Roseiconus lacunae: one gene and its partner. The protein of the gene in region 1 binds, or shares a complex with, the protein of each later gene. Links are inferred from orthologs where the notes say so. Each region holds a gene or a part of one and is shown in the gene's direction. Other genes may lie near its edges. The genes, in order: mnmG and FYC48_RS01860.

The links.
Region 2: the proteins of mnmG (region 1) and FYC48_RS01860 are in contact, whole or in part, in a solved structure (PDB 9HIP), measured with the Escherichia coli proteins. The link is inferred for Roseiconus lacunae from one-to-one orthologs.

Annotation. Positions count from the first base shown.
Region 1 is NZ_VSZO01000012.1:150,646-166,356, reverse strand. What follows is about bases 4,720-7,668. They hold mnmG (tRNA uridine-5-carboxymethylaminomethyl(34) synthesis enzyme MnmG), read left to right. Parts: upstream 4,720-5,252; coding sequence 5,253-7,085; downstream 7,086-7,668. Other genes in these bases: FYC48_RS16910 (hypothetical protein), read right to left, coding at 4,720-5,079. In the rest of the region: FYC48_RS16920 (sulfatase-like hydrolase/transferase), read right to left, coding at 1-808; FYC48_RS16915 (DUF5658 family protein), read left to right, coding at 1,265-2,572; more of FYC48_RS16910, read right to left, coding at 2,752-4,719; FYC48_RS16900 (response regulator), read left to right, coding at 7,705-8,289; FYC48_RS16895 (sensor histidine kinase), read left to right, coding at 8,578-9,930; Asp-tRNA(Asn)/Glu-tRNA(Gln) amidotransferase subunit GatA, read left to right, coding at 10,088-11,545; Asp-tRNA(Asn)/Glu-tRNA(Gln) amidotransferase subunit GatB, read left to right, coding at 11,549-13,024; FYC48_RS16880 (hypothetical protein), read left to right, coding at 13,163-13,687; FYC48_RS16875 (hypothetical protein), read left to right, coding at 13,687-14,625; FYC48_RS16870 (carboxypeptidase regulatory-like domain-containing protein), read right to left, coding at 14,728-15,147; FYC48_RS16865 (DUF1559 family PulG-like putative transporter), read right to left, coding at 15,203-15,711. UniProt on the Escherichia coli protein: NAD-binding protein involved in the addition of a carboxymethylaminomethyl (cmnm) group at the wobble position (U34) of certain tRNAs, forming tRNA-cmnm(5)s(2)U34.
Region 2 is NZ_VSZO01000001.1:551,877-567,586, reverse strand. Bases 6,046-8,993 are described here. They hold FYC48_RS01860 (tRNA modification GTPase), read left to right. Parts: upstream 6,046-6,802; coding sequence 6,803-8,185; downstream 8,186-8,993. Other genes in these bases: FYC48_RS01850 (transposase), read left to right, coding at 8,849-8,993; FYC48_RS01855 (DinB family protein), read right to left, coding at 8,201-8,734; FYC48_RS01865 (protein-disulfide reductase DsbD family protein), read left to right, coding at 6,046-6,762. Outside these bases: FYC48_RS01885 (hypothetical protein), read left to right, coding at 1-1,412; tRNA (adenosine(37)-N6)-threonylcarbamoyltransferase complex ATPase subunit type 1 TsaE, read left to right, coding at 1,473-1,952; FYC48_RS01875 (hypothetical protein), read left to right, coding at 2,219-2,839; FYC48_RS01870 (phosphotransferase), read left to right, coding at 2,897-3,943; more of FYC48_RS01865, read left to right, coding at 4,048-6,045; more of FYC48_RS01850, read left to right, coding at 8,994-9,544; FYC48_RS01845 (coiled-coil domain-containing protein), read left to right, coding at 9,796-12,756; FYC48_RS01840 (tetratricopeptide repeat protein), read right to left, coding at 12,986-15,710. UniProt on the Escherichia coli protein: Exhibits a very high intrinsic GTPase hydrolysis rate. Involved in the addition of a carboxymethylaminomethyl (cmnm) group at the wobble position (U34) of certain tRNAs, forming tRNA-cmnm(5)s(2)U34.

The DNA of each region.
Region 1 (15,711 bases):
TTCCCTTGTTGCCTTTCAAGCCGCCTGTGGTGTCAGGTGTGATCTTGGGCAAGCCGCCGTTGTCGCTGCAGTACCACAGGACGGTGTCCTTTTCGATGTTCAACCGGCGAAGGCTTTGGCGAAGTGTTCCGACACTGCGATCGAGCGCAACCAACTCTCCGTAGTGCTGCTTGGATTGTTCATCCAAATGTTCGAATGCTGATGCGTCTTCCTCGGAGGCTTTAAAAGGCGAATGAGGTGTGCCGTACCAGATCACAACAAAGAACGGTGCATCTTGTTTAGCGAGTTTGCCGATGTGATCGACCGCTTGTTCGACAACAACATCGGAGGAGTCACCGCGGTAGTCTTCGATTTGTCCGTTGCGGCTCATCAATGGATCGCGATCATAAAAATTGGTGACCGACAACCAGTACTGAAATCCGAAGGTGCCGGGATGAAACGGGTCGTGATCGAAGATTGGGACACCGGGGCCGCGCAATCCGTTGAGGTGCCATTTCCCGAAATGTGCGGTGTTGTAACCAGCATCGGCCAAGACTTTTGGCAGTACGGTTTCTTGGTGCCGGAGGGCGTAACCATGCTCGGGGACTCCGACGCGATAGCAGGAGCGGCCGGTGAGTACTGCCGCTCGCGTCGGGGAGCAGACCGGGGCACCGGCATAAAAACGATCGAATCGCAGTCCGTTGGCTGCCATCGCGTCGAGTTCCGGTGTTTTAAGCAAAGGGTGCCCGTTGTAACTCGTTTCTCCCCAACCTTGGTCATCCGCCATCACCAGGATCACGTTCGGTGGGGCGGCAGAGGTCGACATCATGGTGTTTAAAAAAAGGCACCCAGCGAAGACGGCGGTCGATCCAAATCGGGCGAGACGCGGAGGCGGAAGCATCATCATTGAGCCTGTGATGTGGAAGAGTGACGGGGGAGCAAACGGCAGCGAATAGAGCAGGGCAGGGGAGTGCCCGGAAAGACGCAGGTACGCCTGGTGCACCCGTGCGTCGCCGTCAAGCTGGCTTCATTGGCTTCGGTGACGCAGTGATTCGCTGGGAGGCAACGTCTTTCGCGAAGTCGCATCAAGCGGGCTTTCCAGATAGTTTATCCGCAGGAACGTCGGCGAGGGGCACTTAAGCGGAAAGGAAAGGAGGGATGGAAATCGTTGTCTTTTTCTTTCTTTGAAGCGACGAAACCCTGCAGTTTAATAGGGGTTCAATGCGATGTGACCGTGGTGAACGGCACCGCTTTCCCCGCCCTTGGACTCCATGCGATGAATTGCATGCAACTTCTTGAACGCCTGACTGGTATTGTGGTTTCGGCTTGCTGTTTTGCAGTGGTGATGGGGACCGTCGCGAAGGCTGACGACGGCGAATTGACCGTGGTAACGCTACGAACAGGGTATTTGATCGTTGAGGGACGCTACATACAGCCCCCTTATGTGATCGAGCACACTCAGGACACGATCACGATCAATGGCCAGGAGTTCGATCGCGACTATTTTCAAACCGCCGATGAGAAAGCAGCTGAGAAAGAAGCGGGGCAAAATACCGCCCAGCATCATCGTTCTCGCCAATTCTCTGACCGTGAGTTCGATGTGACTCCGGTTGCATTCGATGGCGGATCGGGGCGCCGAGAGTATCGTCGTGGCGAGCATGCCAATCGTAACCAATCGGATCGTCAAGTCGCTCGCGGCGAATCAACCGAGACGGCAGACGGCCAAGACGCCGATGGTGATCGCCGACGTGGTCGTGGAGGCTGGGGGAGTGGCCATCCATACGAAGGCCGCGGGTTCGGAGGTCCTTGGGGTGGTGGCCGTTTTGGCGGGGCACGAAGTTTCTATCACAATGGCGGCGGACAATCGCTGTATTCCGTCGCAAGCGATTTGCGGCAAGCGTCGATGGGGGGCATCGTTGCGATCTACCCCGAACACGAACCGTTGGTGCTCTACCCCAGTGGTGCGGGGTATCAGTTGCTTCAGTTGTTGACCGACCGGGCCAACATTTCGGCCGATCCGCCGGAAAGTTTGACGACGAATGAGGCCTCCATTTGGAGTCGTTTGGTGGCAGACTTTCGTCCTTCCGGGGACTTTACCGAACGGGCCGAACTTGACTTGCAACGGGTCGATGAAGCGGGCGCCGACGGCGAACGAACTTCGGCATCGGTCTTTTTGAGCGATCGTCTGGCGTATCCCCTTTCTCTGTTGGGGATGGTAGGCGTTGTGCTAGGGTTTGGTCACTTGCTGTCCAATCGGCCGACCGTTGACACCGAGACCCATGACGAAAAGAAAAGCCACAAGATCATCGTGCAGTCGCTGGTCATTATCGCTTTGTTCTCGATCGTCGATTTGGTCTGGACGTTGACGGCGTCCAATGCCGGCGCGATGAAAGAGCTCAATCCGCTAGGTAGTCAATTCATTAGCGATGCGCGACTACTGACGTTGTTTAAGTTGTCGGTCACCGGCATGTCGATCGGTATTCTCTACACCTTGCGTCGTAAACCGATCGCACACTTGGCATCGTGGTGGTGTTGTTTGCTGATGACCCTGCTGACCGCTCGCTGGGTTGTCTTTCAATCGATGTTTCTTTAAGGCCCGCTTATCGCATCGCCCGGCTTTGGCAATGCAGCAGATCCGTCTAGCCCCCGGCTGGGAAACCGATGGGGGCCGACTGCTGAGCCGCCGGCCCCAATTGTTGTACCGATCGATATTGCATGGAGATCGTAGCAAACGCTGGGCGACTGATCCTCATTTCAGATGTCGGCGGGACGCTAGCGAGTTCGGAAGCCCAAGATTCTTGCTCGCGGTGCCAAGCCGCTCGTCTGGATGGGCTGTTCTAGGAGATAACTGCCGGTGTTCCCTGCCTTGTCGATAGCGTCGATTCGCAGGTAGATCTGCCCCGGCAGTTTCGGATCTGCCGGCCAAACGTAGACACCGTTGTTTTGCAATCCGGCGGCGATCGTTGTCCATGGTCCAGCCAGCGAATCAGAAAACGCCAACGCGATTGGGCGAGTCGTTAGATGTTCGTCCGAGCAATCGTATTCGACCACTAGCGAACCGACGCGATCGCCCTCGCCATACCGCGCCGAGGTAATTCGAACAGAAGGCGGTGTTTGATCGACGAGGACGGCGATATCGGGTTTGTCACCGGCGAGCGGACTTGGACTGGCTAAGCCGTTGTTACCGAGCACCACGATGCGAAACGAGAACAAGCCTTCGCCTTTGGTAATGATGTCGAAGGGGCTTTGGCGGTCCGGGTCGGCACCCCATCGCTGCCACGTCCCACCACCGTCCAGGCTGCCATAGAGTTCAACTGATTCGACTCCGGTGGCGCCGACAGCTTCAAGTTCGTACTCCAAGCTGAATTGATTGGTTTCGCTGAAGCGATACGGTACCGAACGAGCCAGTTGGGCGAGGTCAAATTGACGTTGTTGTTCGCGTCCGGACGCTTCGGCTTTCTCAACACGGTGCCGACGTTCTTCGCTTCGTTCTGCCGCAGGCGCGGGGATCTGTTCCGGCGAGCCATTGATCGTCGTTTGATCGGATGGCTTCTCTGTTGGCGTGATAGGCTGCAGCGCTTTTTTGATCGTATCCGGCCGCTGGGGGGCATCGAGTGAGATCGACGGTTTGGCTAGCGAGTTCGCTGCTTCGGCATCCGGGGTCTGGATCCGTTCCACCGGCTGTGGCGAAACTTGCGGCGGATTCTGGCTGGGGGATGATGATCCAGAAGTATCGCTGGTATTGCCTGGCATGGGCTCTGCAGGTTCTTTCTCAGCGTTTGGAGGCGGCAGTACTTCGATGCCTTCCGGTGTGATCTTTGCCGATAGCCCACCCGGTGGCAGCTGCGCGAATTGGTCGGCGTCCGCGTTTACTTTCGCCGAGGTCGTTCCGGCGATCGGTGACATCCGCGACTGGGGCGAATCGAGTCGGCGTGTCCGAGCGTTTTGCGGGTCGGTACCGCGAAGTCCAAACCGATCCAAGCCAAACGTTTCTTGTCGAGTCGACGGCGGTTGTGTCGAAGGGCTTGCCCCGGTCGCGTCCTGCCATGTCGAAGGTGACTTCTGTTCGAAGACACGTTTGGGGACACTTTCGGGGCGAAGGCCGTTCGCATTGAAAGGCGAATTCGGCGAGGTGAATGTGGGTTGATTGGGCGGGCTTTGGATCGGCGGGCCAATTCGCAACTGCGGTGGATCACTTGGTCCGGCCGCCGTTTTGACCGGTGGCAAGCCGACCCCGGCAAGGCCTTTGCTCGGCAGGGTCGCGATTCGCGGACGGCGAAAGGTCTTGGATTGGACCGACGCATTGCCAAGGGAATCGAGCGCGGTGACATGCAGGACGATTTGTTTCCAGTCTTCTGACGGTTGGATTTTAAAATTGCCTTCCGTGTCGACAGAATCATTTTTCAGGGTGATCCATTGGCGGTTCACATCCGTCGCGTAGAGGATTCGTAGGGTCCCCAGTTGGCGTGGATCGTCCAAGACGAGTTGGGCCGAAAGGGTACCTTCCATGTTGGCTTCGCCAGTCAGGCCAATCGAGGGGCCGGTCGTGTCGATCACGATTTTCCGTTCCGCGGAAAGGCTAGCCCGATCGGCTTCGTCATCCGAGGTGATCGCGTGGGCGAACCAATGCTCTCCGTCCGTGCTCGCTTCAAAGTGCAGTTTCTCGACCGGAAGCGGTGATTCGGTCGCGATTTGCCAACTTTCCCCCTTGTCGGTAGAGACGTAAAGTTTCACGCTGCTGGCCGATGTTTGCCCATTGATGTGAAAGGGGATGTCGAACGAGCGAGAAGCGATGACAATAACGTCATCGTGCGAGCGCACGTCCTGTCCAACTGCGGTCGAGGCCTTCGCGCCAAGAAATAACGCGGCCAACAATGCGATCGTTCCCAGCGCAAGCTGATTGGCACGAGGGCCGCTTCGGTAGCGTGTGTCGGCGCATCGATCGATGCCTGCGGTCTGATTGCTGCACAAAGCGTCGGTCGTGAATCCCGTTGGCAGTCCGCAGGTTGGCGATCGGAAGCTCGCCGACAATGCGACATGAGTCTTGACGGAGTTTTGCCGCCTGCGATTGATCGATGGATCTGGGCCAATGACAGTCATCAAAATCGTCAAAGTCGAGTGAAATTGGTACACACCGTTTCTGTCGTCGGCAGCTTGAAGGGGCGATCTTGATTGCGATCGGCGGAAAAGACGGTGTCGCGAAGGTGACCGCCCGGAAAGAGTCGGCCTAAGCTGTCGGGCCAGTGAGTTAAGAAAACGAAAGACGTTCCAAGATGATTGAATACGAATACGACGTCGTGGTGATTGGCGCCGGGCATGCCGGAACCGAAGCCGCCGCGGCCGCCGCCCGCTTGGGCGCCAAAACAGCGTTGCTGACTACCAATTTGGATACCGTCGGGCAAATGTCCTGCAATCCCGCGATCGGCGGCGTTGCCAAGGGGCAAATTGTCCGCGAAGTCGACGCCTTGGGTGGGTTGATGGGGCGGGCGATCGATGCCACTGGGATACAGTTTCGTTTGCTCAATCGCCGCAAAGGCCCGGCGATGCACAGCCCTCGCGCGCAAGCCGACAAGAAGGCGTATCAACAATTCATCAAGCACGAGATCGAACTGCAGCCCGATCTTGATCTGCGGCAAGAAACCGTCGAAGACCTGCTGACCGAAACCACCCCCGACGGTGAGAAACTCGTCGGCGTACAAGTCCGTGGTGATGCGGTCTATCGCGCCCCGACCGTCGTGCTGACAACGGGGACGTTTCTGTCGGCGGTGATGCACACCGGCGATGCGAAAACCGCTGGCGGCCGAGCAGGCGAAGGGACAACGAGGGGAATCAGCGGTGCGCTTCAGCGATTGGGATTCGCGATCGATCGATTCAAGACCGGAACTCCGGCTCGATTGAATCGACGGACGATCGACTATCGATCACTAGAAGAACAACCCGGGGACGATCAACCTCAACCGTTTTCGTTTCTCAATGACACGATCGACATTCAGCAGGTCCCGTGTCATATCGCAATGACAAACCCAGCGGTCCATGATCTGATTCGAGCCAACTTGCATCGGGCGCCGATGTATAGCGGGCAGATCAATTCACGCGGACCGCGATATTGTCCATCGATCGAAGACAAAGTCGTTCGCTTTGCCGACAAAGACTCACATCAGTTGTTTCTCGAACCGGAAGGCCATCACACCGAAGAAATCTATGTGAACGGCATCTCGACCAGTCTGCCCAGAGATGTTCAGGATGCGATGTTTCGTCAGATCGAAGGCCTTCAGAATGCGCAGATCATGCGCTACGGGTATGCGGTCGAGTATGACTACTGTCCGCCGACTCAGTTGTGGCCGCACTTGGAGTCAAAGACAGTCCCTGGTTTGTTTTTGGCCGGACAAATCAACGGGACCACCGGTTACGAAGAAGCGGCGGGTCAAGGCTTGATCGCCGGGTTGAACGCCGCCCGCATTGTCGCCGGTAAATCGACTTGGGTGCCAACACGCGATCAAGCTTACATCGGCGTGTTAGTCGACGATTTAGTGACCAGCGGTACCGACGAGCCGTACCGGATGTTTACCAGCCGCGCGGAATTTCGATTGTTGCTGCGTCAAGACAACGCGGACCGGCGATTGACGGCCGACGCAGATCAGTTGGGCCTGATCGAGGCTACTCGCCGTGACGCTTTTCAGCAAAAGCTGAAAGACATCGCCAAGGCGATGGAGTTGCTTTCTGCGTCAAAGGTCAGCACCGCCAAGGGGGATGTCAAAGGAGATGTCTATTTGCGGCGTCCCGAAGTCGATTGGGAGGTGATGTGTTCGATCGTGCCCGAACTCGGGGCGATCGGGGCTCAAGCCGCCCAGCAAGTTGTCTTTGATATCAAGTACGAGGGCTACGTCAGTCGCCAGCGAGACGAGGTGGCTCGGCAGCAGCGGATGTTGAAGAAAAAGATCCCACAGACGTTCGACTACGCCACCATCACGGCAATGCGTGGCGAAGCTCGTGAAAAGCTCAGTTCGATCAGACCCGTGACACTCGACCAAGCCCAGCGGATCAGCGGAATCACGCCTGCTGATATCGCTCTTTTGTTGGCCTACCTCGAAGCACCCTCAAAATAGGCAACGGAGAAAGCGGGAGTGCAGCGGGCGAGCGAATCAGGTCGGCAGACGCCTCGGTTTCTCTATTGGTGTTCGCTAAACGCAGATTGTTCAATCGACGCAGATTAGTGGTTCAACTGCGAATCCTGGCTTTTTGAGCACTCAGTTGTCCAGGTGAAAGTTCATCTCTGTGGCTTGATCGCAGGTTGAATGGGCTCGGACTCGCTGTTCTGACTTGGCTAGAGATGGCGTTATGAGATGGCGTTATTGCGTACGCGATCGCTTCAATGGGTGGGGAGATGCCAGCACAGACCGTGTGGGAATGAACCACCTATCTTGACCCAGGTGCCGGAAACGGTAAGATTCGCTGGTCGGGCAATGCAGGCAAGCTTGAGGGTTTTGGAGTTTGCTGCTACTTACGTTTTTCGCACAATTTGCGGCGAAGTGCTCTTGTGCAGAAGCGTGGGGGTTTTGCTAAAAGACGCGTGTCGTGTTGGTCTAGTGACGAACACGGCTGTGCAGAATTTTGATTGGCACGGAAAGACGCGCGTGATGGGCGAGCTTTGTTGAAAGCAAACAGCCCACCGACTTACGCACAGGTTGGGAATAGGCTCGTCCAGCAGGGAGGATGGTTTCTGCGATGACCACGAAAACGGTCTTTACGACAGGCGAAGCGGCGAAGATTTGCAAAGTCAGTCAGCAAACGATCATTCGTTGCTTTGACAATGGCTCGCTGAAAGGCTTTCGCGTACCGGGAAGTAAGTTTCGACGGATTCCTCGTGAACAGCTTTATCTGTTCATGAAGGACAACGGAATTCCGACCGATGCGCTCGAGAGCGGCAAGAAAAAATTGTTGATCGTTGACGACGATCAAGACTTGGTCGAACTGATGAAGGAAGGGTTCGAACGCGACGGTCGATTCGATATTCGAACCGCCAACAACGGATTTGATGCCGGAATGGGCGTCAAGGAGTTCCGTCCCGACCTCGTCGTGCTCGACGTGATGCTTCCCGATATCAACGGTAAAGAAGTTTGCCAGCGAGTTCGAAGCGATCCGGCATTGGACATGGTCAAGATTTTGTGCATCTCAGGGATGGTGGAGCACAACAAGGTTGACGCGCTTAAAGCGGCCGGTGCAAACGATTTCATGCAAAAGCCATTTGCGATCGATGATTTGGTGCTTCGCTCGTGCGAGTTGTTGGAAATGGAACGTAGCGTTAGCTAGCGTTTTGTATCCAATCGGGAATTCGAGTTCGACGCATCAGCCTTGGGGCTCAACCGTAGCGGAAGCCGTCGAGGCATTCGGTAGTCGCATCGTCGCCTTGTGCTCCGCAAAAGTAGCGATGACTTACTCAGCTTTCACCGAGTGAAAGGCGACTATCGCTAAATAGACAAACCGCCAAGCCATTCGGTAACCGGCGAGTTCCGCTACCCAAGAATAGATGTCGCGTAAAACATTGCAGTGCCAACGACAATGGACGTGGTGAGCGTTCCAACACCAACGGAAGAGCCGATGATTTCGCAATCGACTCGAACGCACGGCTGGTGGGGGCTATTGCCGCCGATTGTTGATGACGAGTTTTCTGGGCAAGAGCAACACGATGGCTCACCAGATGCCCCGTCACGAAGATGGTGGTTACCGTTGTCCGATACGGCAATGACTGCAATGTCACTAGCGTTGTCGAATGAGCCTGATCAGGCAAGCCGATCGCTGGAGCGGCGTTTGATGAAGGCGATGGCGAGTGATCCGCCGCTGCTATTTTTCGCGATGTTGAACGCCCCGACTGGGGCTCTCGTCGCACTCTCTGAGCTGGCCGGTTGGTTTCTAACCGATGAATTTCATTCGCTTGTTTGCGACAACGAGTGGCTGTTGGCCGCTCCTCAATTGAACGATGCCCAACAGCGACAATGGTCCTGGCTAAAAGCCAAGTCGGTTCGCCGCGATCCCCAGACTTGGGGTGATGATTTAGGCGATTGGTTAAAGGTTCTGGGACCTGATCCGGCAGGCGTGTTTACAGATCGTCTGCCGCGTTTGATTTGGGATTTGGACGAACAGGACAATTCAGTCCAGGTTGCCGATGGCAGCCAATTGTTGCATCGACTGGCACAATCGGCGCGTCGGCAGCGGAATATCGAGAGTCAATTTTTAGCGTTTGCCGAAGAACAAAAACTCGCCTCGGCGAAGCAGCTTGCTTATGGCTTAAGTCACGAGATCAACAACCCGCTTGCAAACATTTCCGCCCGCGCCCAATCGCTTGCCCATCAAGAGGATGATCCAAGGCGCCGTGAGTCGCTCGAGCAGATCACTCGGCAGGTCTACCGGGCCCACGAGATGATCGCGGGGTTGATGTTTTACGCGAATCCGAGCGAGCCCGAATTTGAGCGAGTGGACTTGGCGGAGGTCGCTTCCGAAGCGTTCGAAGAGTTTCGAGCCCAGCTCGATTTGTCGAGTGCCGACTTAATTCTCCATCTTCCCGATGGGCCTGCCGAAGTCATTGCGGATCGTTTGATGATGCTCGAAGCATTGCGGGTGTTGCTTCGCAACGCGGTCGAAGCGGTTCAGGGACGGGGCACGATCGTGGTGTCACTCGGATTCGAATCTGGTGCAGCCAAAATCGGTGAAGAAGAATCGATCGAATCGCGGGCATGCTGGAATTTATCAGTTGCTGACAGCGGTCCCGGGCTGACCGAGGAGGCTCGACGACACGCGTTCGATCCCTACTACAGTGGTCGCGAGGCTGGCCGTGGTCTCGGACTTGGTCTCTGCCGGGCACTTCGAATTGCCGAATTGCATCAGGCTTCGATTTCGCTTTCAAGCGGTTTGGCGGGATGCGTGGCAACGCTTTTGGTTCCCGCGGCGGGGTGAGGATCGCTTCCTCACAAAGAAACGCAGGAATCTTGACCGCGAACGTCCTCTGTCTTTCGATGGCCTGGTCTTTCCAAGCCCTGGTCTTTCAAAGCCACAGTCTTTGGCGGATAATCGCGGCCAAGACCATTTAAACCAATTTCAGAGCTTAGGATTCATGCTCGATTCTGCATTTGAATTGCTTCGTCAGCAGGCTGAGGGAGAGAGATCGGCTGTCGAGATCGCTCAGCAGGCGATCGCCGCGATTGAATCATCGCAGCCTCAGCACAACGCTTACACCCATTTCGATGGTGATTTGGCATTGGCGACGGCGAAGGCGATTGACGAGAAACGTGCCGCCGGCAAACCACTCGGTCCGCTCGCCGGTGTCCCCGTTGCGGTCAAGGATGTGATTTGTACATCGGACATGCCGACGACCTGTTCATCGAAGATGCTGCGTGGGTTCCGGCCACCGTATGATGCGACCGTCGTCGAGCGATTGCGAGCGGCCGACGCGGTGATCGTTGGCAAGACCAACATGGATGAATTCGCGATGGGCGGCAGCACCGAAACCGGTGCCTTCGGCGTTACCAAAAACCCATGGGACGTGACGTTGACCCCCGGCGGCAGCAGCGGCGGAGCGACCGCGGCGGTGGCGGCTCAGACGGTACCGCTCAGTTTGGGAACCGACACCGGCGGCTCGATACGCCAGCCGAGCGCATTTTGCGGTGTGACGGGACTGAAGCCAACCTATGGTCGAGTCAGCCGGTATGGGTTGGTCGCCTTTGCCAGCAGCCTGGATCAGATCGGTCCGATCGCATGGAGTGCTAAAGAGTGCGCATTGCTGCTCAATACGATCGCCGGATATGAACAACGCGATTCGACGTCGCTCGATCGTGTTGTTCCCGATTATGTCACGGCGACGGATTCGAACGACTTGCGCGGTGTTCGCGTCGGCGTGCTTCGCGAGGCAATGACCGCCGATGGGGTCGACCCCGCGGTGCAAGCAGCGGTGGCACACGCGATCGGCGTGTTCGCCGAATTGGGGGCCGAAATTGTCGACGTGGATCTTCCCCACCGCGAGTACTGGGTGCCGACGTATTATGTAATCGCACCGAGTGAGGCGAGCAGCAATCTGTCGCGATATGACGGTGCCCACTACGGTCATCGTAGTGAAGACAGCGATAACCTAGAAGCGATGTACTGCAAAAGCCGAGCCGAAGGATTTGGTGCGGAAGTCAAGCGTCGCATCATGATCGGGACGTATGCGTTAAGCGAAGGCTACGCCGACCAGTACTACAACCAGGCGTTAAAAGTTCGTGGTTTGATCCGCGCCGACTATGACGCGGCCTTTTCACAGGTCGACGTGTTGTTGGGCCCCGTTACGCCGACGCCTGCATTCGAACTGGGGGCCAAAATTGACGACCCGATTCAAATGTACCTATGCGACCTATTCACCGTCGGCGCCAACTTAGCCGGGGTGCCTGCGATCTCACTGCCGGCCGGATTGACGGACGGTGGTCTGCCGGTCGGGATTCAGTTGCAAGCCCCCGCGCTCGAAGAATCGCGGCTCTTGTTCGCCGGAGCGGCATACCAGTCGGCGACGGACTATCACACCAAACGACCTCGCGGATAAGCCATGGCTGAGCTACCGACTACGACGATTATTGGACTGGAAGTCCACGTTCAACTGCGAACCCAAACAAAACTGTTCTGCGGTTGTAGCACCAAGTTTGGTGGACCGCCGAACACGCAGGTCTGCCCGGTTTGCTTGGGACTGCCGGGGGCGCTTCCGGTGATGAACGAACAGGCGATCGAACTGGCAATTCGAGCCGGACTAGCACTTCAGTGCGATATCCCGCCGATGACAAAGTGGGACCGAAAGCAATACTTCTATCCCGATTTGCCCAAGGGCTATCAGATCAGCCAATTCGATCTTCCGATCTGTGTCGACGGCGTGTTGGAGATCGACGACCCGGCCGATCCCGAAAAACATCGCAAGATTCATATCACCCGCGCCCACTTGGAGGAGGATGCCGGCAAGAGCATGCACGACGAAACGGCGGGTAGTGCCGACAGTCGCATCGATTTGAATCGCTGTGGGACTCCGCTGTTGGAAATCGTTAGTGAGCCGGATTTGCGAACCGCCGACGAGTGTTTGGCTTATCTGACCAAACTAAGAGAGACGATGGTGCACCTTGGTGTTTCTGATTGCGAAATGCAAGAAGGGTCACTTCGTGTCGATGCCAACGTCAACTTGGAAATCGATCGACATGGCGAAGTCATCCGCACACCGATCGTCGAAATCAAGAATATGAATAGCTTCCGGAACGTCGCCGCCGCGCTCGATTACGAAGTCAAACGGCAATACGTCGAGTGGGAAGACACCGGCTGGACGATCAAATCCAAAGGCAAACGGACTTTCGGTTGGGATGACGTCAAAGAGGTCACCTATCCGCAGCGTGAAAAAGAAGAGTCCGCCGACTACCGATACTTCCCCTGTCCCGATTTGTTGCCCGTTCGCATTCCGCGTGAACGTGTCGAAAGTATCCGTCAGTCGCTGGGAGAGACTCCCGGTGAGGCTCGTGAACGATTGCAGAAACAATACGGGATCAAAGCCTATGATGCCGACGTGATCGTTTCACAAGGTCGCGAAATGGTCGATTACTTTGACACCGTTGCCACGCATTGCGGGGATGGCAAGCGGGCGAGTAGTTGGATCCAACAAGACGTCTTGCGGACCTTGAAAGAACGCGACGAAAATATTGATTCCTTTCCTGTGCTCGCCGCCGACCTGGGGAACCTTCTCTCGCGCGTCGCGAAAGGTGAATTGCCAAACGATCGCGCCCGCGACGTGTTTAAACACCTGGTCGAAAAAGGCGGTACGATCGATCAAGCGATTGAAGCACTCGGGATCGAAGCGGTCGACGAATCCGAGATGGAAACACTGGTCAAACGTTTGCTCGACGCAAATCCTAAAGTCGTCGAAGACGTCAAGAGCGGTAATCAAAAGGCGATCGGACCGCTGATCGGCCAGGCAAAGAAGCATAACCCGAATGCCAACCCACAGACCGTGCGACAAATTGCCTTGCGGCTGATCGAACAGGCCCCGTAAAGATCGCCTAAACCGTAAGGTACGGTTCTAACAACGGAAGTCACCGCCGCGTGGGCTGCGAACATCAATCGCGGGCCTTGGTGTGGTCGATGGAAGTGAGGGGACTGGATGATGGTCGACTTTGACGGGTGAGGTCCGATGGCAGATGCGAAATCAACGCCGAAGCGTCCCGACGTTTTCTTTGTTGCAATTGTCGTCTCGATAGCGACCGTTTCGGTTTGGCTGCTCTTAATGCCGTTCTATCCGGCGATCGCTCGGATGACCATGCGTCGATTCCACTTGACGACAGACTCATTCGCGCTATGGGCGATTCAGGCTCCCGTGCCAGCGATGTACAACTTTGGCAACCAATACGAGATCAGCGATCTGCCAGACGGTTTGATCACACCGGTACTCGATTCGACGCGTCCGAGGTACATCAATCATTTTCCGACACGCTTGCTGACGTTCGCCAACGGTCGCTATTCGTTGTGTCATGAGGGGCGGCATTGCTACCTTACCGTTCGATCGTCTTATCGCGGCCAAACGCTCGAATCAAAAATCCTTGCCCGTCCGCTTGGCGAAGGACGCTACGAATGGATTCGGCAATCGTCAGAGTTCGTTGATCTCAGCGATCAGTCGCCGGACTTGCCTGAGCTAATCTTTCCAGAGGTGCTACAGTGATGTCCGCTTCTAGCGCCGACCAAGCACACTCTGAGCGACCAGCGAACGGTCATTCAAAGGAGAGCGATTCATCCGATCACAAGACGGCGTGTCGTGGAACCCAAAGCGACGCCACTGAGTCTGCCGACGCTCATTTGCCTCCTCCTGGTAGTGGCAAAGTTCTTGCGGCTTATCTGATCGTTCAGGCTACCCTGTTCATGGGGCTGGTTTGGAAATGGTCGTATTTTTATTTGGCCGATGAGGTCTATCACCGCTTTCCACTCGCGGACGCGTTCTTTCCTGAATTTCTGCAATCGGCGGACGTGGTTCGGAATGTCTACTTGGGAACGTTGGCCGGAATCGTCGTGGGGGTGTTTGGATTGACGCCCTGGTTGCGAACCGTAGCGGCGGCATTCACAACCGGATGCCTCGCGGTGCTGTTGATCCATCAAGCAAGCTACAATGATATGACATTTGCGACGAGCGCTTGGGCGTCGCTATGGGTGCTGTGGCTGACGACACGGATGTCACGTGACGACCCTTTTTCCCTGATGGGACGAGCGGCGTTTTTAGCACGTTTGATTGGATCGATGGTGCTGCTCGGCGGGGCGGTCGGGAAGTGGACGCCGGAGTACTGGTCCGGCGAGGTGTTCTACGACATCTATTTCGTCGACCGCGATTTTTGGGTGTTCAATTTGTTGCGCGACCACTCCCAAGTTGAGTCACTCAAATCGATGGCGATGTGGTACAGCCGAAAGGTAATCGTGGTCGAGACATTGGCCGGATTCGGGCTGTGGCTGCTGCCGCCAAAATGGGCGGCCGCGGTGGGCGTGACGATCTACTTTTCGATTGCTTTTTTTTCAAACCACCTGTTGTTCTCCGTTCTTTGGTGCATGGTCGGGTTGTCGGCGACAGGATTTTTAGTGAGTCGCCCGACTAAGACAGCGCAAAAAAATTAGCGACAACCTGATGTCACTCACATTCATCCGGGCGACAAAGAATGAATGTGAGAAAGACTTCAGATTGCCGCTAAAAAAGTCGGTCAATCGATCAAGGCGGACTTAACTCGCCTCGACTAACTGGAAGTTGATTTCGTTCTCACCGGAAACCACTTCGATCTCACTTGGTTCAAGTTTGACTTCGCCTTGCGGGCGTTTACCGTTCTTTTTCGGACGGACCAAACCGGGATCACCGGGTTTGCCTTTGGCGATTTCGAATCGAATTCGGTGTTTGCCGGTCAAAGCGCCCGGGACGTTGGGTAGGTAGAACGCTTCGTATTTTCCCTCGGCATTGGTGAGGGCAAGGGAAGGTCGCCCGCCACCGATCGGAATGAACTCGATACTGCCGTTTTTGACCGGTTCACCATCGATGGTCAAAACTCCTTCGATTTGCCCTAGTTCCGGCTGACTTGGGCCGCAGCCGGTGACGGTGAAGCCGGTTAAGGCAACGGCGAGTAACGTGAACGCTAGTTTTGATTTCATGGAATCGTTTGAGAATGGAATGGATTGAAGAGTTGAGGGTGGAATCCTCGGCGGGTTACTGGACCATGAAGCTCTGATCGAAGTTGTAATGATCTGCCCGGCCGTTGAGGGCGGTGAAGATATTGTCGAAGTCGATGCTATCGGTGATGAATCGCACCGACCCGTCGCCGAGTAAGAACATGACGCCGCCAGAGTGTTGTGAACGGAAGCCGTTGTGGAGGGTGTGCTCGCCGTTCTGTGTCCAGTTGCCCGAGTACAGACTGTTGTTGGGATAACGTGGGACGGTCACGTTCGCGGTTTTCCCGTGGTAAGCACTCCAGGCAAAGTGCATGGGGCGAGCTGCCCAGAAACCACCAGGTCCGCGACCGGGGCGGGAGTCTTCGCGGGTTCCATCGAAGTGTTGAAGTTCCGATCCATGCTCGCCGACCGCAATCGTGTTACTCAGGCCATCGAGGATGCTGGAGAAGCGTCGTTCGCGGAATTTGTTATTCAACATCGAGATATACCCGTCGTCCTGCAACCAACCCCACGACCAAGTTGCCTTTCCGGCGTAGTAACGATCCC
Region 2 (15,710 bases), on another replicon or contig:
TCCAGCAAACCGCGCACACCGAATCGGTACCTGCGACCACGGCCGGTGGTTCCGGCTTAGGCCGACCTCAACGCGGACCGGTGGCAAATTACCGACGCGGCGTGGCCCCGATCGCTCAAGGCCAGCTTCAAGAGCGTTTGCCTCGACCGGAAGATTTCTTCAACGATCCGTTTGCCGATGGAACCAAGGCCGCTCCGCCTGCCAGCTCGGCTCGCATGGCTGCCGCCCCAATTCCGGTTCCGGACCCACAGGTCGACGAGGCGCCGGCGACCGGTGGATTTGGTCTTCCCGAAACAACGCTGCCGCAACAATCGACGCCAGCGAATCCGTTCCGTGGTCAAATGATGCCTGATCCGACGGCTCCGGCGACCGAGCAGATTCCACTACCCGATCAAGAATTGCCCGCACCGGCCGACGCGTCTGCGGGAAAATCCGAGCTTCGCGGATTGCTGAATGATCCCAGCCTGTTTCCCGAACAACAGGCCGATCGGCAAGCCGTCCCGCAGGAATCGGCACCCGCACCAGCCACCGAGAAGCCTCCGGTGCCGACCCCGGATACGTCGCCGGACGCAGCCGATTCGATGGACGGCTTTCGTTTTACGCCACCGGCGCAGCTTGATCGCCCTTCCGGTGAGGCGTCTCCGAGCGATCGTCCGACGGACGGGTTTCCCGGACGCGGCCGAATGAATGAGGAAGCCACCTTCGGCGAAACATCAATGTTGCGACCAAACGAACTGTCCTGCGAAGACTTTCGCGAACGGATTGCCCGGGAAACTATCGATACGATTTCGCTGGATCCAAGCCCACCGTTTCGTCCCGATTTGTTTGATCCGGAAGACTACGACAAACAACGGCAAAAGTTTGAAACGCGTCAATCGATTCGTCCTTGGAGTAACCTTGGCGGCCAAGAGATCGCACGTGGACGTCTTGTTGGCCTCGCGTACGAGCAAGTGATCATTGAAACCGAAGCTGGCGAACGAGAAGAAGTTCCCGTCAATCAGTTAAGCGAAGGTGATCTCGGTTATCTTGCCGACAACTGGGGACTGCCGAAGGAATGCTTGGTTGAGCAGGTTGCATATACGCCGCGAAACTGGACTCCGCTGACCATGACTTGGAAGGCATCCAACCTTTGCAGCAAGCCGCGTTACTTTGAACAAGTCAACTTGGAACGCTACGGCCACACTGCCGGTCCTTGGTTGCAACCGGTCGTCTCGTCGGCGCACTTCTTCGCCAACATCGCCGTGTTGCCTTACAAGATGGGAATTCATCCTCCTGACGAATGTGTCTACGCCCTGGGTTATTATCGCCCCGGTAACTGTGCCCCTTGGATCGTTCCTCCGGTGCCGATCAGTGCACGTGGCGCGTTGGCTCAGGGCGCATTCATGAGCGGTGCGTTTTGGTTGGTTCCTTAAAGGAACGCTGACCGACGACCGCAAGTGGATCGATCGTTTTTCTGACCGCAATGGCTTCCGATGTTGCAACTCGATCAAGTTGATCTGTCGAAACTAACGCGGCTCGCCGACGCGATGGTGGGGCGTTTACCGGAGCAGTTGACGATCGGGTTAGTGGGGACCCTTGGGGCTGGGAAGACGACGTTCACCCAGGCGATCGCGAAGGCGGCAGGGATCGATGCGAGCGACGTGACCAGTCCGACGTTCACGTTGCTTTCCAGCTATCAAGCGACCATGGCTGCCGGTCCGATCATGCTGCATCACATGGATGCTTATCGTGTGCATGACGAAGATGAGTTCTTAGCACTTGGCGTCGAGGAACTGTTCGACGCCCCACAGACTTGGGTGCTCGTCGAATGGGCCGACAAAGTCGAATCGGTGATGCCGCCGGAGACCCTATGGATCACCATCGAAGCGAGTGACCGCAGATGCTTTCGCTTTGAATGTCAAAACGCGTCGGTCCTATCGACGTGTGATGAAATTGTTCGTTCGTTGCTCTAACGCTCCGTCGAGACAAAATGTCTGGCGTGGCTCATCAGCCGACAGGCGTTAATCCCGGTTATTGCGCAGAAACCGTGTCTAATGCCGTTCGGCTGCTTTAGATTTTTGACGTCGAAGAAACACTACCAGCATGACGGCAAGCTGGCTCGTCGCACAAACCCGACGTGTCAGTTTGGCTACAATGACGGGGCGTTGTTTGGCGGCTTAGAGTCTGGCGGATTCGATTCGAGCTGATTCAACGTTTTCTCCACTCATCGAGCGTTTGAATGCTGAGACTAGTATTGATGGTAGTGTCGTGCGCGGCGTCGATTCAGTGTCGCGGGGAGGTGGTTTTTACGCTCAGTGAAGCGACCGTTCCGATCGGTGGCACTGGCCAGCTTGATGTTTGGGTCTCGACTTCCGGGACGACCGAGACTTTTGCGTCTCTAGAGTTTGAGTTGCTGACCAGCCCCGACCCGTACGCCAACCTTTGGTTTCAAAGCTCACAATCGGAATCCTTTGCGACGTCTCCAGACTACATCTTTGCGGGAGACAGTGAAGCGATCGCCGCCGACGAAGCGATCACGGATCCGTCCGGACAAATCCGCTTGGAGTTCGCGGATAGCACTTTAAGCAATCTGGACGTCACGTTATCGCCTGGCGAATCAAAACGAATGGCATCGTTGGGGATCCAGCACAACGGAGATTCAGCGGAAACCTTTTATGTCAGCTTTTCCGGATGGGTACGTCAAGCCGATGGAACTCCGCTGCAATACTCAAGCAACTTCGGTAGGGTCGATGCGATTACCGCGATCCCCGAGCCTGCGTTGCTGTCCGTAATTGCTTTTGCGTCTGTTCCGCTTTTACTTCAGCGCCGACGGGTGAATGCAAATCAATCGCACCTGTAGGGTGCCACGCACCTGTAAGGTGCCACCCACCATTTGCACATTGGAGATTTTTCTCGCGTGATTCCAGAGGACGTTCGGCAGTTATTACTTGCTTGCAATAATGTTGAGTCGACTCATCTGGTACCCGGTGGCTTGAGCGGTGGATCCGTGTTCCGATGTGTTGTCCGCAAAGACTCTGGTAGCCTTTTGGGCTCAACTGAAGCAGCCGCTGGTTTTGCTCTCAAATGTTGGCCCGCGGGGGCGTCAATTCAACGTGTCACCCAAATTCACCGAGTCGTATCAGAGCTGGCAATTCGGACTCGGATCATTCCGAAATACAGAGCGGCTCTCAACGGGCAGACTTTGGTAGCCGATCAACAGGGGCGACTCTGGGAGCTGGCCACATGGGTCAACGGTCAGCCGATCGCTCAGGACGCAGATTGGGAGCTCGTTCGAAAAGGTGCTCAGGCAATCGGTTTGGTTCATCGGACGCTCCGCGAACTCAAACCTTGGCCTGCTCTGTCCCCGTCGGCCGCGATCGAGGAACGACTTGATCGGATTCGCCGGGGCTCTGTCACCCTGCAGACTTGTCTTGCTAGCAAGACAGTGGGGTCTGTCCCCCAGGAGCTTTGCTGGCGCGTTTCCGATGCCTGTCATGTGCTGCGGCTACATTGGGAGCGGAAATGCCATCAAATTGGTGCCGAACTGGGAGAGTTTCGCGGCGTTGATTTGCCACAACATTGGATTCTTCGCGACGTTCATCAGGAGCACCTGTTGTTCGACGCCGGGCAGGTCACCGGTATCATCGACTTCGATGCGATGAGGGTCGATTCACCCCTTGTCGATTTTGCCCGCTGGTTGGGGAGTTTCCAGTGTTTTTGGCAGGCTCCGGCCCAGATCGCCGAGCAAACGTTGGCGGAATGTTCTCCCGGCACGCCATTTCCTGCACTACCAGCAACTTCTAGTAAACTATTGGTAGCGATTGCCCGTGCTTCACTATGGATTAGCTTGGCAAATTGGGTCGTCTGGTTGATAGACGAGTCACGACAATTTCCTGATTTAGACCGTGTGCAACGGCGACTTGGTCGATTGACCGATTACGCCTCTCGCGATGCAGAACATTGACGTTTTTTGTCCTCGACAAGTAAACTTCGGGGGCAACAAAAATGATAGTGCGAGCGATCATGAATCGAACCGATACCCCTATTCGAATGATGCGGCGACCAGCAATGACGTCTTCCCTGTACAGCATGGCTTCGTCCCGTTTGACGTTCCAAAATTCGCGTCGGCTGGCTTGGGCCGCTGTCGCTTTTGTGGCGTTGATCTCGGTCGCGATCGCGGCAAGCCCGGTCGCCGCGCAATTTGACACTTCGACGTTTAATCCCGATGGGTTCGGGCAATTGGGAAGCAGTGAAGATGACGAAAGTCTCTTCGGCGATATCAATTTTGGAAGCATCGCGGAAAACAACGCCGAGCCCTATAAGTTTTCCGCCCGTTACTTCGCATCGGGTGACAAAGGCCGTTTGGAAGTCGAAGCGATCATTGGAAAGTCATGGCATATCTACTCCACGACTCAGCCATCCGGCGGTCCTCTGCCAACCAAGATCAGCATCAAGAATTCAAGTTCGGTAAAAATCACCGGTCCCGTCCGGCCCGACGCGCCGCCCGCCAAAAGCGTTTCGGACGTTTACCCGGGCGTAACGATTGAAGAACATGACGGCAAAGTCGTGTGGTCGGCACCGCTTGAACTTCCCCGCGGATATCAAGACGCGATCGAAGTCGACATTAAATCGTTGGTTTGTAAAACCGGCGGTTCTTGCATGCCCGCGAACGCGACGTTGACGGCAGCCCACGCCGGTCCACTGGAGGGCGGAACCACGGTTTTTGCGAACGCCGACGACGCGGCTAAGAATGTCGACCCATTTGCCGATCCGGCTGCAAAGACAACGAAGTTTCAAGAAGAGGATTACGAGGTCTCCTGGTTGGCCGGTGTTTCAGCGTCGATCGCTCCCGGCCAACGTGGGCAATTGGTGTTCCGTGCCAAACCATCCGGCGAATACCACGTCTACAGTGCGAAAACGGATGATAGCCGGAATGCGACCAACTTTGTCGTCACCGAAAAGGGCGGCCTGAAAGTTGGCGAGCCCCACACAGAGCAGCCGCTTGTCAAATCGGAAGTGCTCCCCGCGGTACGTTATCACAAAGGCGACGCGACTTGGTCACTGCCGATCTCCGTTCCCCAGTCCGTCTCGTCTGGTCCGCATGAACTGAAGGGCTTCATCGCCTACCAAGCTTGCACGGACAGCAGTTGTTTGCAGCCGATGGGGTTGGAGTTTACTGCGACGATCAATGTCACCGACAAGACCGAGCAAACACTTCAGCCGATCAAGATCACCGCGGCAAAGTACGTCAACGTCCTCGACGCCGCAGCCGAGAATGCTTGGGTTGATCGAGTCGCTCCGATCGGAGCGACCGAAGAGCCAAAGCTGTCTTCGCAGTCGACCGCCGATGACGAAGCGATCGCAGTCAATGATTCTGCAACGGCTGAGGATGGATCAGAGGACGCCGTAACACCGGTTGTCTTGAGCCAGTCGGAGCAAAAAGCTGCTTTGCCGTTCATTTTGTTGCTCGCCTTTGGTGGCGGTTTGATCTTGAACCTGATGCCCTGCGTATTGCCGGTCGTTGGTCTCAAAGTGATGAGCTTTGTCCAACAAGCCGGCGAAGATCGCAAACGTGTGATGATGCTGAATTTCGCGTATGTTGCCGGAATTTTGTGCGTCTTCGGATTGCTCACCTGCCTCGCCGTCTTCGCTTCCTTCGGGTGGGGACAGCAACTCGCCTACTTCCCCGTGCGTCTTGGGTTAACTGTTCTGATCTTTGCATTGGCGTTATCGTATTTGGGCGTTTGGGAGCTGCCGACGCCGGGAATCGCAACGGGTGAGAAGTCACAAGACCTGCAGCAACGTGAAGGTCCGGCGGGGGCGTTCTTCACCGGGATTTTCGCGACGCTGATGGCCACGCCTTGCAGCGGTCCGCTGTTGGGGGCGGCCTTGGCGTACACGATCGCAATGCCCGGACCAGAAAAGGCGGCCGTGTTGATGACCGTTGGTTTGGGAATGTCGATTCCCTACATCATTTTAGGGATCTTTCCTAGCTTGGTTGGTTTCTTGCCCAAGCCCGGCAACTGGATGGTGACGCTCAAAGAGTTTTTGGCGTTTCTGTTTCTCGGAACCGTCGCGTTCTTTTTCAATCAGTTCAGCGATGGGCAGAAGTTGCCGGTCTTCGTAACCTTGATTGGTGTTTGGTTTGGTTGTTGGGTGATCGGTAAGGTCCCGCCATGGGAATCACTGCAAAAGCAGGTGCGCGGATGGTCAATCGGTGTGACCAGTGCGATTGTCATCGGGTTGGCGGCGTTCACCTACCTGACCGCCAAACCCGTCATTCGAGCTGAAGGCAGTGGCGTCGAGTACATTGTCGACGACCACCTGCGTTGGGAAAAGTATGACGAGGTGCGTTTGAAAGAACTGCACGCGATGGGCAAGACTGTCATGTTAGACTTCACCGCCGCATGGTGCGTGAACTGTATCGTTAACAAAGAAGTCGCGCTCGACACCGAAGCGACTCGCAAGATGCTCGAGGACCTTGATGGCGTTGCGATGCTCGCCGACTTAACCGATCAACCTGAGGATCTGGTCAAAAAACTTGAAACCGAACTCGGTAGCAAGTCGATTCCGATGCTTGCGATCTACCCTGGGAAATCTCCCGGCAGTCCAATCATCTTGCGTGATCTGGTTAGCCAAAATATGGTGCTCGCTGCCCTTCAGGAGGCGGGCCCCAGTGTCGGCGATGGAAGCGACTCGGCAGCCAATGTCGCCGGCTCCTCACCACAGGCGACACGTCTGATCTCGGCCGTCAAAGAACCGTCGCCCGTTGCGAGTCGTTGATGCGAACGGTGAAGCAAGAGCCAGTGAAGTAAATCGAGTCATGATGGGCGTCGTCGAAGTCGGCGAAACGATCGTTGCAATCGCGACACCGTCGACTCCGGCGGTGCGCGGGGCAATTCGAATGTCGGGATCCGAGGCGATTGAAATTGTGCGCCGGCTTGGGATCGAGCCGACAAGTCACGCGCGTCCCCATTGTGTCGACGATCAAGTAGATCTTGGCGAACCGCTCGGCCGGGTCCCTGTTCGTGCGTTGCTTTGGCCAACCGCACGCAGCTATACCGGCCAGCCGTCAGTCGAACTGCATACCTATGGTTCGCTACCCATTTTGCAGTCCCTTGTCGATGCGTCGATTGCCGTCGGCGCTCGGGCGGCGAGGCCGGGAGAATTCACGATGCGTGCTTTCTTGGCCGGTCGTTTGGACCTCGCCCAAGCCGAGGCGGTGCTGGGGGTTATCGACGCCGAGTCACGCGGGGCGCTCGATCATGCACTTCGGCAGTTGGCGGGAAACCTTTCCAAGCCGATTGAGCGGCTTCGGGGCGAACTGTTGGACCTGTTGGCCGATGTCGAAGCGGGACTCGATTTTGTCGACGAAGACATTCAGTTTATTGAGGATGATCAGCTGACGGCTCGACTGACGTTGATGGCTGAAAGTCTTTCGAAGACACGTGAACAACTCGAGTTACGCCGCGAGGACAAATCGAATTGGACGTTGGCTTTACGAGGCCTTCCCAATGCAGGGAAGAGTAGCTTGATCAATGCGATGGCCGGACGCGACGCCGCGATCGTGACCGATGTCGCCGGGACGACTCGTGACGTCGTTGCGATCACGATGCAGATCGGTGATTTTGACGTGACTTTTGCCGACACCGCTGGATTAGAATTCGTCGAAGGTGACTCGCCGGAAGATCAGATCATGCGGGTCGCGCAGAGTCTCGGCGGTCGGGCCGGTCATGATGCTGACATACGGCTCTGGTGCGTCGACGTCAATCATCGGGACTTCATTGTACATGCCGATCAGATGAGACGACTGGCCAATGAGAAGCGGCGGTCGTCGATTGATTTGTGGGTCGCAACTAAATGCGATGATCCTACATGTTTGGTGGAGCCACCATGGATCGCGACGAGTGTCAAAACGGGACGCGGCCTTGAAACGCTGCGTCAATCGATTGAACGTTCACTCGAGCAAGTTTCAGGGAATGACTCGGCGTCCGTCGTCGGTACAGCCGCGCGGTGTCGCGGTAGTCTGCTCGCAGCCGAGCAAGCGATCGAAGCGGCGATCGGTTTTGTTCGTGGCGGTAACGGTCATGAATATGTCTCTAGCGAGCTGCGGTTAGCCGCATCTTTCTTGGGTGAAGTCACCGGCGCCGTTTACACCGATGACATACTTGATCGCGTCTTCAGCCGTTTTTGTATCGGCAAGTAAATTTGCCAGGCGCCGTCAGGCCGCGCCCATGCCTTTGATGCGTCGCCATGTGCTGAACTGTCCCATGTGGATCATCAGGTGTCCGCCCAAGTAGAACCCATGCATCGCCGCGATCGTCGGGAACTTTTCACGCATCGCTTCGTTCGGATTCGGTGCATCGAACTGATCATCGGTAGCTAATCGGACCGTTTCGATCGCGAGTTGATGAGATCGGCGAAAAGCATCGACGACCGCATCCATGTTCGGGTAGATCGTTCCGTCGACATCGTCCCTGCAGGCAGCATCCTTATTGAAGCAGGTCTCAAACGCGTCAGTGGGTTCGATCGACGCGGCGTCCCCGCCAAGCTGCGAGACGACTCGGCAGGGATACAAACTCAGGTGCCCGAGGATGAAGCATGGGTGATTAGCCTGAACAGTCGTATCACCGACGGCAGCAAAACGTGCAAAGTCGTCTGGCCCGACTCCCGTCAGCAGTCGGTCCGCGTACCCCATTGCTAGCTTGGCCGATGCCGCGATCATCTCTCCGATCAAATTGCCCGACTGGCTCATCTCGTTCCTCGACATTAAACGTGGTTGATACTCAAAACATCCCGAGTGTACCGAAACCATGTAAAAGGTGTCAGGACTCTTTTCGGCGATCTGGTGTGTGGTTACACTGGGGGAATGCCACGACCCAAGCGAGCCGACGAGAAGAACGCCATTTACCATGCCTTTAATCGAGGCAACGCGCGATCGACGATCTTTCATAAAGACGCCGACTATGAGGCCTTCGAGAATATTCTCAGCGAAGGATTAGAGCGATACCCGTGTCGTATCTTGGCATACCAGTTGATGCCCAATCACTGGCACTTCGCCCTGCAGCCGACCGCAGACGGTGGGATGAGCAATTTTTTGCGGTGGGTCAGTCTTACCCACACGATGCGATACCATGCCCACTACAGCAGTTCTGGCGAAGGGCACGTGTACCAGGGACGCTTTAAAAGCTTCCCGGTCCAAGACGATGACCACTTTCTGACGCTCTGCCGCTACGTGGAACGCAATGCCATGCGAGCCGGACTAGTCGCCCGCGCAGAAGCCTGGCGTTGGGGATCACTTTATCGGTGGAACTGTTCGAGCGAACCGATTCCGAAGCTCCTCTCGCCCTGGCCTATCCGTCGTCCTCCAGGCTGGCTGGACCGAGTGAATACACCACTGGAGGAAAAGGAGCTAGATCGAATCCGCTGGTCGATTCGTCGGGGCAGCCCGCTAGGCGATGCCGGCTGGGTCGAGTCAATCGCCAGGCGTTTGGACTTAGAATCGACACTCCGTCCAAGAGGCCGCCCTAAAAAGCGGCCACCAGGGAACGGTAAAGAGTCCTGACCCCCTTTTTTGGGGTGGCCCCTCGTTGGGGTGGGGGAAATAGGATGTGCGTTGACGTGGTGTCGTTCGGTTTGCTATAGCCGTCGATGAGCAATATTTTGGGGCGATATGATTGCCACACCGCCCCCAGCCGCTTCGGTTTTGGGCCACCGGCCCGGCCGAAAAGACACCAAACACCGAGTACCTGCTTTCTCCGAACGAATCGGTCTCTGCCGGGCAACTCGCGAAACGACGACGAACGGAATCGAACGATGGGCGAGATCTTTGGACTGCCAGTATTCCCAATCTTTGTGTTCATCTGCGCCGGGTTTGGTCTTGGCTATCTCTATTTCTATTCCGACGGTGACGACAAGGATCAGCGAGTCAAGGAACTTGAAGAGCAACTGAGGATTCAGACGAGCGGTCAGCAAGATCAAAGCGGTCAGGTCGAGCAGCTGACTCGGTCGTTGGAGACCGCGACGTCCGACGTCGATCGATTGTATGACGAGATCGCCGCGCTGCGTGCAGACAATGAAGAGCTTGACGCGGCGTTAGCCGAGGCAAAATCCGATTCGCAAGACCGGACAAAAAAGCACCAGGAGATGCTCGAACAACTCGATTCACTTCAGATCGCGAACGAGTCGTTGCAGAACCAGTACGAACAAGCTGTTGCGGCGAAAGAGCGAGCGATCGCGGATCGGGAAGTGGTTGATCGCGAAACTCATTCGACAGAATCGGCGACGATCGCCGCAAATGAGAAGATCGCGCGGCAAGACGAAACCATCAACGCTCTGCGTGAATCGAATTCGGCACTGACGATCGAGGTCGAGGAACTGAATGAAAGGCTGGAAAAGCTTTCGGTGTTCCAAACTTCTCACGCAGAGCTAACTGCGTTAACTGAACAGTCCGAACGTCAAGCTGTTGAACACAATGAACTCGTCGCGTCGCTGCGGGAAGAGTTAAAGCAAAAAAACGACCGAGTCGCGGGGCTGGAAGATAGCTTGGAAAAGTTGCAGCAATCGGTGTTGCTGCGACAACGTTCCGACGAAGAGCTTGAACTCTCGTCGCAACAACTACTCGAACAAACTGAAACGCTGCAATCAGTCCTCTCCGAGAAAGAACGGCAAATCGCAACGCTACAGGGTAGCCTGAGCAGCCAGCAAAGACAGTCCGAGCAAAACGAGACCATCGTCGAACAGCTGCGGCGGAATATCGAGTCATTGGTCGAACAAAAAGACGAAGCGACCGGCAAGTATGCTTCGATCGTTACCAGCGTCGAATTAATGCAACAGCAGCTGGCGTCGGCGCTCGACCAAGCCGAACGGACTGCGGATCAAAATGAGCGTTTGGCAGACCTCGTCGAAGAAAAGCAAAACCAGATATCGGATCTAGAAACCAAGCTTGTCAGCGCCGAAAGCTATCGAAATGAGCTACTAGAACTTCAGCTCGAAAATGATGGCCGGATGTCTGAGTTGGACGATCGAGATCGCTTGATCGCGACGTTGCGAACGGAAATCCAGACACTTCGATCTGAGTTGCAGGAACTCATTGACGTGCGTCAGCAGTGCGATGATTTGGAAGCACAATGCAATGAGCTTAGCCTTCGATGCGGTCAGCAAAACGAACAACTGGAGCAACTGCCGGTCCTGCAAGCTGAGCTCGAAGAACTCGATGCGGAAATGGAATCCTGGATCAGTGATGTGGAACAGGAGCATGCGATTCGAGTCAGCCTGGAAGCAAGTGTAAGTGATAAAACAACGCGGATTGCCGAGCTTTCCAAACGTTGCGAAGAGATCGAGCCACTGAAGGCTGAAAATTCACGGTTGGGAGAGACCGTAACCGCGCAACTTGAAACGATCACGCAGCTTAGTGAGCAGCTTGAGTCGACTGAGTCAACGTTGCGAGATTCCGAAGAGGGACGAGAGCAGCTTCAGGAGCAACTTGCCGTCATCGAATCCCTTGAAAGTGACAATCAATCGCTGGCGGACAGACTGCGTGATCACGTCGACAAAATGGAATCGTTGACCAACAGCGTCCGTGACAAAGACGTGGAGCTGACCGAGCTGCGCTCGAAATCAGAGTTGGCCGAAGAGCTCGAGTCGAAGCTCGCGACATTGCAGTCGCAACTGCAGACACAATCATCGCTTGCCGAAGATTTGGAAGATCGATTGGGAGCCCGGGAAGTTGAAATCGCATGTCTGCTCGAACAGGTGGAATTGGTCGGGCCTTTGACCGAAGCGAACGAAGCCATTTCGGAACAACTGAAGGAGGCGAATCGACAAATCGCCGGGCTGAATGCTTCACTGAGCGATCAAGAGATGGAGATCGAATCTCTTCGCGAATCAGAGCAGCAACTCACCGAGATCCAAGAACAATTCGAACTCGCCCTACAGCAAAATGATCAGGCAGCCGAAGTGATCAAAGCCGTCGAAGCAGAAACTGCTTCCGTCAACGCACGGTACGAAGAGCTTACGGTGACGTGCGAAGATTTACGGTCGATCAACCAAGAACTTCGGGACGAGGTCGAAGTTCGTCAGGAACGATTGCAGTCGGCAGTCACGACGATCGAATCGATGGGGGCTGATCTTCGCGAAAAAGAACAAGATATGGCAGATCTAAAAAGCCGGATGGCTGATGTAATCGATTTGGAAAAGCAATTGCATCTGCGTGATCGAGACATCAATCAATTAAAACAACAGAGTGAGCTGCAAACGCGGGCATTCGCTGAGCAGCGTGAGGAGTTGCTTCGTTTGCGTGATGAAGTGGTCGACATGGACGCAACCCGTCAGCAATTCGAATCGGCAAGGCTACGGATAAGTGAGTTGACCAACAAATACGAAACTCTGCTGTCAACGAACAAGACGGTCCGCAATCATGTCGACGAGTTGACTCGCGAGCTGGATTCTGGCAACGAGGTCATCGCCGACTTGCGGCGTCAATTGTCCGAACGATCGGATCAACAGCAGGCAACGACGGCCCGCTTAAAAGATGTGTCTGCAGAACTTGAAGCATTAAAACGTGCGAACGAGCTGCTGATCGCGAAGGCGTCCGACCTCACCGCTCATTTGAAACGAGTCAGCGAAGAACATGAGGCAAGCTTGCAAGCGAACGAGCAGGCTCACTCTCAAATCCGTGAACTGCAGACTGAAATTCATCGCCAGAACACCACTATCCGCACTCTACGGCGTGACCGTGGATCGATCGATCAAATCGACACTCGCGATGCGGCATAGTTGAACCTGCTCGTGCTGAAAGTAAGGGCTCATCATCCGGTAAAGAATTGCTTCATGCTGTGGCTTGTGCTCCGTCTAGACCAACTGGTCGGGTTCGACTCATTAACCGACGTGCGTTGTACACCGGCTATTGCACTGAAACCGTGGCTAACGCCCATCGGCTAAGTCGCATTTCAGATATCGACGAAGCACCTACAGCAAAAGTCTGTTGAAGCAATTCCTTCGGCATCTAGATGTTCGCTTTCGGGGGGCTAACTTTGGTTGGCCCGGTGTACCGGTCTTTCCGGCGAGCTTTTGCGGTTCTGCGGTCACCAACTGATTCGGCGACTTTGGCCCGTAGCTCTGAATAGATCCAGAAATCGAGCTCGAGATCGTCTTCACCGATGGCGACAAAGTTGTCGTGCCATGACTGGACCAAAGCTTGTTCGTCGCCGTTTTGGGATTCGATACAAGCGACTCCTGAGGAAACCAATTTCGCCATCTTTTTGAAGGAATCATCGAGCTCGTTTTTGTTGACCAGTCCGATCGCTTCGCGAAGGTCTTCGACCGGCGCTAGGTGCACACAAGCCATCGCGCGCACAATCAGGAACGTCGCGTCGATGCTATCGGGGCGATAGGTCACGCCATCTTCGAGCAATTGACCGACCAATCGGTAGTCTCTTCTGGCGAGTCCGGCCAGGATCGCGGGAACGAGGTGGTTGGCTCCTCGATTTTCCACCTTGTGAAATTTTGCGGCGACCGAGCTTGCTTTTCGCCACTGTGCACCGGCAAAAAGCATCCAAAGGGCGGGTTCCCAGAGTTGCACACGCGAATAGAGGGTCGATCCAAGTTTGCGAATCAGTTTAAGGGCGAGTCGATTGAAGTGTTTTTTGGTTTCGGGGTCGTCGGAGCGGCAACCGTTGTGAACTTTTTGCAGTAGTTCGTGGGCGGCCTCGCAGGCCGCGTCATTCCGTGGCAGTTTACCGAATCGTCCGATGGCAGCGGCGATGTCGCCGCCACCGACTTGCAAGATCCCCCATGCCCTGCCTACGCCAATCGATGCGTTCTTTCGTTTCATCGTCTTGGCTAGAACGCTTGCCAATTCACCGTCTGGGGGGAACTCAAACTGCTTAAGAGATTCGATGCAGACGTAGTAAGGATTTTGGTCATCAGGCAAACGCTGAAGCACCGTCACAAACCCCTGGTAGTCTTTCTTCGCCAAAGCGAGCGTGCTTTGAGCGATCGCCAACGGCATCGGTTCAGCCTTATCGGACATCGAAGACACGAGTGATTCAATTTTTGAGATTTCGTTGTCATCGATATATAGACCCAGTAATTCTGGGATTGCATAGACGTATTCTTTGTCGAGCTTAATTGCGTGCCGCAGGTGCTCCTTCGCAGCGTCGCGGCTTCCCTGGCGTAACTTGGTAGCCGCGATATACCCGTGGCTGGAAGCGAGATAGGGGGCGCGATCAAGAAGTTCGTTTGCCGCACGATCATACAGTTCGTTATCTTCCAGTGACTCGGCCCAATCGGCCAGGCGTCGCCAGCCATCAAGGTTGGTCGGGTCGCGTTCCAGTGCCAATAGGATCCGATCACAGGCTTCTTTCGTTTTGCCGTTAAGGTTCAGCAGGTTGGCGGCATAGAGGTTCAATTGGTTGAGGTCGAAGGGATCAATCCCATCTGGCGAGCAGGCGGCGATCGCTTCGTCGACCATGTCGCGTTCATTAAATCGTTGAGCGAGCAAACCATGCAAGTCAACGTTGCGTGGGTCGCGACCAATCGCCGATCGAATGACGGCGACCGATTCCTCCCACTGGTCTTCACGATGTAGCATTTCGGCCAAACGTAGGTTGGCGTTGGAATCATGAGGCCGCTGGGCGACGAGTCGTTTGGCTGCATCGACCGCATCGGATTCGCGGTTTTCGTATTGGCAGAGCGAAAGCAGTAGCTCCCACGTTTCCCCGTTGTTGGGGGCGAGCATTGCCGCATCGAGAATCAGGGTCGAGCGTTCATTGTCGTCTTCGACAACTCTGCCAAGCTCGACCATAAGATTCGAGTCGGCAGGAGAGGCCCCGAGTGCGCGCCGGAGAGTTTGTTCGGCGTCTTTGGGACGTTCGACCGCTTGGTAGACGTGTGACGTTCGAATGGCCAGTTCGCTATTGAACGGATCCAGTAGCAACGCCTTTTCAAAAGGATCGAGTGCTGCCGGCAGGTCTCCCTTGGACAGGAATACTTCGCCGAGGAACTGCCAATACTCGGGAAGGTGACTGAAGCGGTCTTGAACATCCGTCAAAGTCTTTTCGGCGACGTCGAATCGTTTGCACTCGCAATGATGATCGGCGGCGACCTTATGCATGATCAATACATCCGGACGGACCGCACGCAAGCCATCGAGTTGTTCGCATAGTTCGCTGTCTTCGACGATCCCCGTGGAAAAGCGTTTATAAGCGATCACGCCATCGCCATTGCTGGGTTGTTCGATCAACTGTTGAAATATTTCGCCGAGAATTTGACGGGTCTCTGCTTCGTTTTCACAGAGTTTGATCCAGGTCAACATCGCCGGAGCATGATCACAATCACTTTGCATGGCGAGTCGGCAATTAGCCCGAGCCGCATCGAGTTCTCCTCGTCCGACCAGTGCTTCGGCTAAAATGTTGTAAGACATCGCCGAGCGTTCACATTCCAAACCGCGGGTTGCGCTTCGATGGGCTTCGTCATACCATCCTGCAGCCGCGCAAACGAGTGATCGTTCACGCCATGCCCAGGCGTCGTAATCACAGGTTTCTAAGATTCGATCGAGATACTCGACGGCTTCTTTGTACCGTGCCGCGCGGTGTAGGTATTCGGCCGTGACAGACAGTAGGCTACGGCAGTGTGGGAATTTTGAAGTGATGGCTTCGAGGAATGTCAGGGCACTATCGAGACCTTCCAGGTCGGCCTTTAATTCTGCAATTCGGTTGACCGCGTCGAAG